One region of the Ammoniphilus soli genome, then DNA from elsewhere that is predicted to be linked to it. Evidence: riboswitches for the same ligand, from Rfam matches in the RefSeq annotation. Region 1 holds a riboswitch; the other holds the start of a gene.
The links. Region 1 has a riboswitch for cobalamin ahead of ABLT31_RS33075 (ABC transporter substrate-binding protein). Riboswitches for the same ligand answer to the same signal wherever they lie in the genome.
Positions count from the first base shown of each region.

Region 2: it holds a riboswitch for cobalamin, as region 1 does, so the genes downstream of both, ABLT31_RS24780 (hypothetical protein) here and ABLT31_RS33075 (ABC transporter substrate-binding protein) in region 1, are expected to answer to the same signal.

Region 1 is NZ_JBEGDL010000039.1:39,991-44,943, forward strand. It holds gene ABLT31_RS33070 (hypothetical protein) at 112-240, shown strand; cobalamin riboswitch at 504-690, shown strand; gene ABLT31_RS33075 (ABC transporter substrate-binding protein) at 899-1,933, shown strand; gene ABLT31_RS33080 (FecCD family ABC transporter permease) at 2,034-3,107, shown strand; gene ABLT31_RS33085 (ABC transporter ATP-binding protein) at 3,104-3,913, shown strand; gene ABLT31_RS33090 ((2Fe-2S) ferredoxin domain-containing protein) at 3,975-4,346, shown strand; partial or broken gene ABLT31_RS33095 (IS4 family transposase) at 4,781-4,953, shown strand, end outside.
Region 2 is NZ_JBEGDL010000016.1:59,202-64,154, forward strand. It holds gene ABLT31_RS24765 (adenosylcobinamide amidohydrolase) at 1-275, shown strand, start outside; gene cbiB (adenosylcobinamide-phosphate synthase CbiB) at 281-1,243, shown strand; gene ABLT31_RS24775 (histidine phosphatase family protein) at 1,257-1,784, shown strand; cobalamin riboswitch at 1,866-2,064, shown strand; gene ABLT31_RS24780 (hypothetical protein) at 2,180-2,416, shown strand; gene cobJ (precorrin-3B C(17)-methyltransferase) at 2,457-4,043, shown strand; gene ABLT31_RS24790 (sirohydrochlorin chelatase) at 4,061-4,953, shown strand, end outside.

The DNA.
Region 1 (4,953 bases):
CTTTAATACAATAGCAACTGATGTAAAGAGTTAATGAAAGCACGATTTCGCGTTTAGATAAACTGTTCCTTGCCCATACTTTTAATAAAATACTATATAGGAGGAATCAAAATGGATAATAGTTTTCCAGTGGCTACCTTACCAGCCGATCAACTAAACAAAATTCAATCTCTAGAAGAAGAAATACGTCGAGATACGAACGAAAACATAGTTCTAATTGCATATGAAGAAAACAAATAATTCTTTACACACTAACCGCTAACTAGCGGTTTTTATTTTGCTAAAAATATCAATATTGAATCTCTATAAAAGGAAGGTTGATCAAGATCTTTGACCTATGGTAAACCATCTGAAGTTTCCTCTTAGTTCGATAAACGAAACAACGAGAGAATTATGTATATTAAATAAAAGGATAGAATATATTATCTTAAATCATTTCATTTTACAGAGTAATATTTTAATAGTATTCTCCTGTATTTTGAAGTACAATACCACTTGAACAACTAAATATTGTGCTTTATGGTGCTACCGATAAATATCGTAGCTTAAAAGGGAAGTCGGTTTAAATCCGACACGGTCCCGCCACTGTAATGCTGACATCTGTTTCGTATCCCACTGGTTTAAGGACTGGGAAGGGGGAACAAATGGTCGAGGCTAAGTCAGGAGACCTGCCATAAAGAAGAACACTATAAAAACCTACGGGAGATAGGGGTGGTGTTACGTGACATGCTGAAATGGTTTGAACAAGTTTTATCAAATCAGCTATTCGTTTGTTGCACGTAAAAGCATCTTTCCAATAAGGGGGATGCTTTTTTTGTTGTTTGTTGTTGTGGTCATATTTTTGTAGAAACTACAACAATCGAAGAGAGGTATAGTATTTAACACAGGGGGGATAAGAATGAAATTGGCTTGTAAATTACGTGTCTCATTGTTGGTATGGATGATGGTTATGGTTTCTATTCTGTCTGCATGCAATAGTTCAGGTCAAGGCGAAAAAGAAACTTCGGTGCAACCAGTAAAAACTGAAGACAAACAAAAGGAACCAGAGAAACCAAAAGCCTATCAACCCGTTACTATTCAAAATTATCATCGAGAGATCACTTTTGAAGAAGTACCAAAACGAGTTGTAAGTTTAAATCAACATACAACGGAAATTATGTTAGCTCTTGGATTGGAAAATTATATAGTTGGAACTGCATATAATAGTGACGGTGAATATCTTCCCGAACTAAAGGAAAAATTCTCTAAGATACCTGTTCTCGCTGAAAAGTATCCTTCTCTTGAAGTATTACTAGGGATAAATCCAGATTTCGTTTACGGACGTGAAAGTGCATTTTCTGGTAAAGAAGCATTAGCCGCAGTGGATGATCTCGCTAAGTATGGGATAAAAGCATATGTAGCAAAAGGAACTTACGTGACTGCCGCAAAAATGGAAGATGTTTATGAAGATATCCTGAACCTTGGACGTATTTTTAATATCGAACAAAAAGCGCAAGCACTCGTTCAATCCATGCAGAAAGATATACAAGAGATCAAAAACAAAGTTGGAAAAGTAGAAAAACCGATTCGTGTTTTGGTTTTTGACAGTGGAGAAGATACCGTGTTTACGGCTGGGCAATCGTTACAAACTTCACTGATTGCCATGGCAGGCGGTAAAAATGTGTTTGATGATATCGAAAAAAACTGGGCAAAGGTAAGTTGGGAAGAAGTAGTTAAGCGTGATCCAGAGGTTATTGTGATTAATGATTATGGTAAAACCTCAGCAGACGAAAAAATCAAACTTTTATTAAATAATCCTGCAATGGCAGATGTTAAGGCTATTAAAAACAAAAGTTTTGTTGTACTTCCGCTATCAAGTGTTTTTGAGGGAGTCAGAAATGTGAGTGCATTAGAAACGTTAGCAAAAGGATTCTATCCTGAAAAATTCAAGTAAGCTGTTCATGTGGTTTAACGAGGAGAGGTGAAATACTTTGCAGAATTCCATCCAAAAGGAAGAGTTATCTAATCATAGTTCTAACATCGGTAAAATAGAAATGAAAAAACCCAGTAGTAGTAGCTACTGGGTTTGGTTCCCTATCCTCTCTATTGGATTGATTATTATCCTTTTTGTTTCAATGACCATTGCTATTACTCTTGGACCTGTTCCCATTCATCCTGAAACGGTATGGAGGATTGCCTTATCTCATCTCCCGATGATCGGGGAATGGGTACAAGTTGATTGGTCTAAGGCGCAAGAGCATATTATTTGGGATATCCGCTTTCCAAGAGTAATATTGGGAGCAATTGTCGGCGCAGGATTGTCCGTTGTTGGTGTGTCCATACAGGCTCTTGTTAGAAATTCTCTTGCTGATCCTTATATTTTGGGCGTATCCTCTGGTGCATCAGTCGGCGCTACGTTGGTGATTTTGTTTGGTGCCTTTAGTATATTTGGTCAATATGCACTTTCCGCTGGGGCATTTACTGGTGCGCTATTATCCATGCTATGTGTTTTTCACCTGTCGCAAGTGGGAGGACGCATTTCAACGGTTCGGCTATTACTCGCTGGAATTGCGATTTCAGCCGTATTATTGGCAGTAACGAGTCTCATTGTTCTTGCCGCACCGAAAGAGTCTGCTCTTCGCTCTGTGCTATTTTGGATCAAAGGAAGTTTAACAGGGGCAAAATGGGGCTATTTAACCCTTCCAGCCCTTGCCGTCATCGTTGGCACGGTGGTTCTTCTCCTTCAGTCAAGATCACTCAATGTTTTACTGATGGGTGAGGAAACAGCAAGTACACTTGGAGTGAATACAGATCAATTTCGGAAACTTCTTTTAATCATAACGGCTCTTCTAACTGGCGTTATTGTAGCCGTTAGTGGTGCTATTGGTTTTGTTGGGCTAATGATGCCTCATCTTGTCCGATTCCTGGTGGGTTCTGATCATCGTCGTGTTTTATCTGTAAGTGTATTATTTGGTGCCATTTTTGTTATTTGGTGTGATGTTATAGCAAGACTGTTGTTCGCACCCGAAGAAATTCCGATTGGTATTATCACTTCTTTGTGTGGTGGACCATTCTTTATTTGGCAAATGCGAAAAAGCACTTATTCATTCGGAGGTGACGGAAGATGAATCTCATGGTGCAAAATCTTTCAATTAGTATCCAAAAGAGAGTGCTTTTAGAAAACATTGGATTAGACGTAAAAACGGGAGAATTTGTTGGTCTAATTGGTCCAAATGGAAGTGGGAAATCCACGCTACTAAAAAGTGTATATCGAATGATAGAACCTGATGCTGGAATCATCAAGTTGGATGAAAACGACATCTTTACTTTATCTGCTCGCCAAACTGCACAATGTATGGCTGTGGTTCGACAGGAATCTCCCGTTGAATTTGATTTTTCAGTTCGTGAAATCGTTCAGATGGGTCGTTCTCCACATAAACGACTATTTGAGTTTGATACTTGCGAGGATCTATATATTGTTAAAGAAGCATTGTCTCGCGTGGGTATGGGAGATTTTGCTGATCGTAGCTATATGACGTTATCTGGGGGAGAAAAACAGAGGGTGCTTATTGCAAGAGCGTTGGCTCAACAAGCAAGACTTCTCATTTTGGATGAACCTACCAACCATCTTGATATTCGCTATCAACTACAAATAATGGATCTTATTAAATCTCTTGGCATCACGGTTCTGGCAGCTTTGCACGATTTAAATATTTCTGCCATGTATTGTGATCGTCTATATGTGATTAAATCGGGTCAAATCGTAACATCAGGCACTCCGAGGGAGGTCCTCCGTCCAGATCTCATTCGTGATGTTTTTGAGGTAGAAACGGAAGTCACTATACATCCCATTACCAATAAAACACACATTACCTTCTTTTCGGAGACGGTTGTACCTAGATATGGGGAGGACTACCGAAGTAGCTCTAACTAATGTAGTTTTGTAGTTTATGCATGCTTGAGTGTATCAATTTCTTTAGCGGGGATGTATGGTTATGACGACTTGGAATTTGTCTGAAACTCGGCACCATGTATTGATCTGTAATGGTGGAAGTTGTATGAAAAATGGGGCGGAAGAAGTGACTCTAGCGATCAGACAAGAGATTAAAGCGCTTGGAGCAGATAATAAAATTCATACGACGCGCACTAAATGTAATGGGCGATGTGAGGATGCGTGCGTCGTGATTGTTTACCCAGAAGGAATATGGTATAGAGGGATTACACCAGAGATTGGAACTGAAATAGTCCGTTGTCATCTATTTGATGAAGGAAAGATTCTGCATCCCCATGTTAGTTATACTTATCAAGATAAACATTTTTCTCCTTCAATTCAAAGTCCTTTAGGAGTATTGAAGATGCAAAAATAAATGCGATCGGTCATTTCAGACTATTTTAGTATAATGAATAAGCAACCTCTTAAAAAATTTCCTGACTAGCTAAAATCTGTTGCCATCCATTTTAGGGTGGCTTTTTATTGACTGATCTTTAATATCATTGTCTATAAGGGTCTTTATTCATCTAACCGGGATCAATAGTTCAATAAAAAGTGGCAATCCAGATGTTATTTTCATCGTTCTGGATTGCCACTTTGTTGTTTATCGGGGCTTAGTATAAACATTACTTTCATTTGAAGTAGCCTAATTTATATATTTTCCAACAAAATCCATCCCTGTGGCCGTTTTTGGACTTATCTCGGACTTACCCCATGCCCATCAAGCTAAGTACAACTCGTACCCCCAAAAAGGAAAAAATAGGATATCCTTTCTATAAGTCTATTTATTTTTAGAAAGGATGATTTTCTATGGAACCGATGCCCTCCCTTTCCATCAACGAAGAAGTACAGCTTATGGTTCAAGAATTACGGCAATATTTTTCTTTTACTCAATTGGAAGAACTAGCTCGACAAACTGGGTTTATTCAGCGTAAGGGAAAACTGGCAGCTCAAGATTTCATTTTCTTATGTTCTTTCTCAAA
Region 2 (4,953 bases), on a different contig from region 1:
TGCTCGATGGCCGCCTTTCATCATCGGCGATCATCAACGGAATTATGACCGCATCGGAAGCGAAGGCGGCCGCGCTTCAGGACCTTCAGATCTGCGATGCGGAGGGAAGGATTGCGACCGGAACGACAAGCGATGCGATCGTTTTAGCGGCAAGCCAGCAAGGAAAAGCGGAGCATGAGCATCAATTTGCCGGAACAGCAACGACGGTGGGGAATGCCATTGGGAGACTGGTGTACCAATCGGTTTATGAAGCCGTTGCGACGCAAGGGAGATAAACAGGATGATTCAAGCCATGACTTTATTTTGCGCGTATCTCTTGGATCGCTTGATTGGAGATCCTCGGTTCCTGCCTCATCCTGTAGTAGGAATGGGGCGGTTGATCACCAGGCTGGAAATAGGGATCAGAGCTATTGGTTTAAAGGAAAAGCAACTGAAATGGGCGGGACTGTTATTTCCCCTGGTTCTCGTAGGAGGAAGCTTTCTTCTCGTATGGCTGTTCCTGATAGGGTTGAGCGCCATCCATCCCTGGCTGGCATGGGGAGTGGAGGTTTGGCTGATCTCGACTACGATTGCTACGAAGGGCTTGGCCGATGCAGGCATGGAGATTTTTCGGCATTTGAAGAGCGGTCAACTGGCGGAAGCCAGAAAAGCCCTTTCCATGGTCGTCGGGAGGGACACGGAGAACTTGGATGAGCCGGAAATTTCAAGAGGTGCGGTCGAAACGGTGGCCGAGAATATTGTGGACGCGATTCTTTCTCCCTTGTTTTATGCAGCCATCGGCGGTGCACCCTTAGCCATGGCTTACCGGGCAGCGAATACCTTGGATTCAATGGTTGGGTATAAGGATGAGCGATACATGAATTTAGGCTGGGCTTCAGCCCGCTTTGACGATTGGGCCAACTATATTCCGGCGCGGCTGGCTGCGGCTGTTCTCGTGGTCGCTTGCTGGATAAAAGGTCATAACGGCACGGCAAGCTGGCAGATCGTCCGGCGTGACGCAAGGCTTCATCCGAGCCCCAACAGCGGGTTCACCGAGGCTGGGATGGCTGGCGCACTAGGGATACAATTGGGGGGCTTGAATTATTATCAGGGAGTTCCGTCCCATCGGGCAAGGCTCGGCGATCCCCTGCGGCCGATCCGGGCTCAGGATATAAGAGAAACCGTACAGGTGATGAAGCTTGTATCCCTCCTGTTTCTCGCCCTGGTTATGATAGGCAGAATGGGATTCGAGAAATTCTGGTAAAGGAAAGAAGCAAATGAAACTCACCCTCTTAAGGCATGGACAGACAGACTGGAATGTACAGCGGCGAATGCAAGGGAGAAAAGATGTTCCGCTTAATTCGACGGGAATTAAGCAAATCCTGGAGATTGGTGAATTTTTTTCAACCCAACTAAACTATCGTTTTGATCGGATGATTGCAAGCCCTCTGCTTCGGACCCAGCAAACCGCGGCGCTTTGCAGCGAGATTCTGCGGCTTCCGGCCGAACTGCGCGACGAGTTTCAGGAGCGCTCCTTCGGGGATCTCGAAGGCCAGACCATCGATGAAATCCGCCAATGCTACCAGATCGAAGATGTGGAGGAAATGGCGGAAGGATGCTACGGGGTAGAGAGCCTGGATTCTTTCCGGGAACGGCTGCAGCAGGGCTTGCGCTATCTGGAGGCAGCCTATCCCAGCGACCGGATTTTGCTCATCACCCATGGCAGTGTAATCAAAGCCATCGCAGGGTTTTACGGGATAGAGACCTGCATTCTGAAAAATGGAACATATATCGAATTGAAATAAGGTGTTGAATGCCAACTGGCTTTTCTGTATGATTTAGGCATATTAAGAACTTTTGACCATATCTATAAGTTGTACAATTGAATAGCGAATGAAGAGATAGGTGCTGAATCTAGGTTCAGCTTAATAGGGAAGCTCGGTGTACAATCCGACACGGTCCCGCCACTGTGATGGACGCTAATGGAAAATTAGCGGCTTTCAGCAACAGCCACTGGAATCATAACTGGGAAGGCGCTGGAAGGAAGTCCTAAGTCAGGAGACCTGCCTATTTCTTTAACACGGTCAACCTACGAGGAATAGGAGAGTGTTAGGATGCAGTCTGCCATTTTGTCTTCTTGATGAAATGATTTTAGTAGCTATTAAAGCATCTCTAACCATTCATGGTTGGAGGTGCTTTTTTGGTTTTGCAGCTTTTTGTTGCAGGAGGTCTCGTTAGCTTTCGAAATAACAGGAGATTTTCCAGCTATTTAAGTGTTTGGCTAGAAAAAGGGCCAAATAATCGGACATATTTCCTGTTAAGCCAGGCAAAACTATCAAATTTTGCGCATTTCAAAGAAATAGCCGGGCTTTTTCCTGCTATTTTCATCGAAAGAACCCTCAAATTTCAGATAGCCGGATTTTCTCCTGTTATTTGATTGACCAACCGTATGGAAAATAAGAAAGGGTGGTACAGCCATGAAAGGGAAGCTGCTAGTCATTGGCTTTGGTCCCGGAAGCTTTGAGCATATAACCAAGAGGGCGCGGGAGGCGCTCCAGGAAAGCGATGTGATCATCGGCTACTCCACCTATGTGGAGCTGATTCAAGGACTGCTTACGGATCAAGAGGTAGTGAGCACGGGGATGACGGAAGAAGTCAGCCGTGCCCGGGAAGCGGTTCGCCAAGCCGAGACGGGAAAGAAGGTAGCGGTCATATCCAGCGGCGATGCGGGCGTCTATGGCATGGCCGGATTAATCTATGAAGTTTTAGTAGAGCAGGGCTGGAAGAAGGAGTCAGGGGTAGAAGTGGAGATTGTCCCCGGCATATCTGCCATCAATTCCTGCGCGGCGCTGTTAGGGGCTCCTATTATGCATGATGCCTGCACCATCAGCCTAAGCGATCACCTGACTCCCTGGGATCTGATCGCGAGACGGATTGAAGCGGCAGGCCAGGCAGACTTCGTGATTGCCTTATACAATCCGAGAAGCGGCAGAAGAACGAGGCAGATCGTGGAAGCGCAGAAGATTCTATTAAAATACCGATCCCCGGACACTCCGGTTGGCCTTGTCAAAAGCGCCTATCGGGATCGCCAGCATGTTATCGTCACCACGCTTGAAAGGATGCTGGACCATGACATCGGGATGCTGACGACGGTAGTGATCGGCAATACATCGACATTCCTTTATGACGGGTTGATGATTACCCCCCGCGGCTACCAGCGCAAATATACGCTCACGGCTGATGAACAGCCCTTAAAGCCGCATCAGCGCCTAAAAGCAGAGAACGAGCCCTGGGCCTTGGAACAGGAGACCTTCGAAACGCCAAAAACTCCTTTAGAGTGGGCGACTGAGGCGCTCTCCCTCATCAATCCGCCAACAGGACAGGCAAATCACCAAGCGGAACCGATATTGCAGCAAGAATCCATTTTTGAATTCGCCGTCAGCCCGGGCGTTGCCAACAAGAAATTCACGCCCCGGCAGATGATTGCCCTTGCGGAGGTTGCAGGGGAAAAGGGGAGCATTGAGTATACTCCGCATCACCAAATCATTTTGCGGATTCCCGCTGCACAGCCCGAGGAGGTTACGGAACGTTTAAGGACAGAAGGATTTATCCTAGCGCCCATCGGGGACGTGATTCAGGTAAAAGCCTGCGATTTCTGCGATGGGGAAAAGAATGAGCCGATCCCCTATGCGGAGCAGCTTCAGCAATCTTTAGGCGGAATGGAAGTGCCCAAAGAGCTCAAGATCGGGTTCAACGGTTGCGGAATGGCTTGCTATGGGGCGGTTCAGGAAGATATCGGCATCGTATTCCGGAAAGGAAAGTTTGACTTATTCCTGGGAGCGAAAACCGTAGGAAGAAACGCCCATTCCGGCATACCGGTCGCGGAAGGCATTGAGCCGGCAGAGATTGTTCCGCTAGTGGAAGAGATCGTGGCCCAGTTTAAACAAAATGGCTATCCGAACGAGCGGTTCCATAAGTTTTTTAAGCGAGTAGGAGAAGTCAAGGGATTTAGGTATCAGGAAATGCCGGCCGTCAGTATTGAACCTGCTGCTTGCGGCGATTAAACATGGGGGTGTAAGGAATGAAGGCCATTTTATTTGTCGGACACGGGAGCAAGGATGCGCAGGGAAATGAGGAAGTCAGGAAGTTTGTGGAAGGGGTTCTGCCAGAGCTGGAAGTACCGATCGCAGAAACGTGTTTCCTGGAGTTTGAGCAGCCGACTGTCATGCAGGGGTTGGAAGCCTGCGTCAAGCGAGGGGCCAGCGAGGTGGCAGTGATCCCGATGATGCTTTTTGCCGCTGGACATGCCAAGATCCATATTCCGGCAGCCATCGATGAAATCAAGGAACGTTTCCCTGGAGTGAAATTTACGTATGGGCGCCCGATCGGCATTCATGAAGAGGTGTTGAGCATCTTAGCCTCCCGGATGAAGGAGTGCGGATTCGATCCGCTGCAGGAAGATCCAGATATTGCGGTTCTGCTTGTCGGCAGGGGAAGCAGTGATCCCGATGCGAACAGCGACCTTTTCAAGATGGCTCGCCTGTTCTGGGAAAGAGGCAAAGCCAACTGGGTAGAACCGGCCTTTATGGGGGTAACTGCGCCTTTAGTGGATGAAGGGGTGGAACGATGCATCCGCTTGGGGGCAAAGCACGTCATTGTCTTGCCCTACTTCCTGTTTACCGGGGTATTGATCAAGCGCATGGAAGCGATGGTACAGCAGTACAGAGACCAATACCCAGATACCCGATTTACGCTTGCTCCCTATTTCGGATTCCATCCTCAGTTGAAAGAGGTCTTTAAGGATCGGGCGATTGAAGCGCTGGGCGGAGAAGTGAAAATGAACTGCGATACGTGTCAGTACCGAATCGCAGCGATGGAACATATCGATCACCATCATCATCACGACCATGATCATGGGCACCACCATCATCACCACGATCACGATCATCATCACCATGACACGGTACCAGTGAA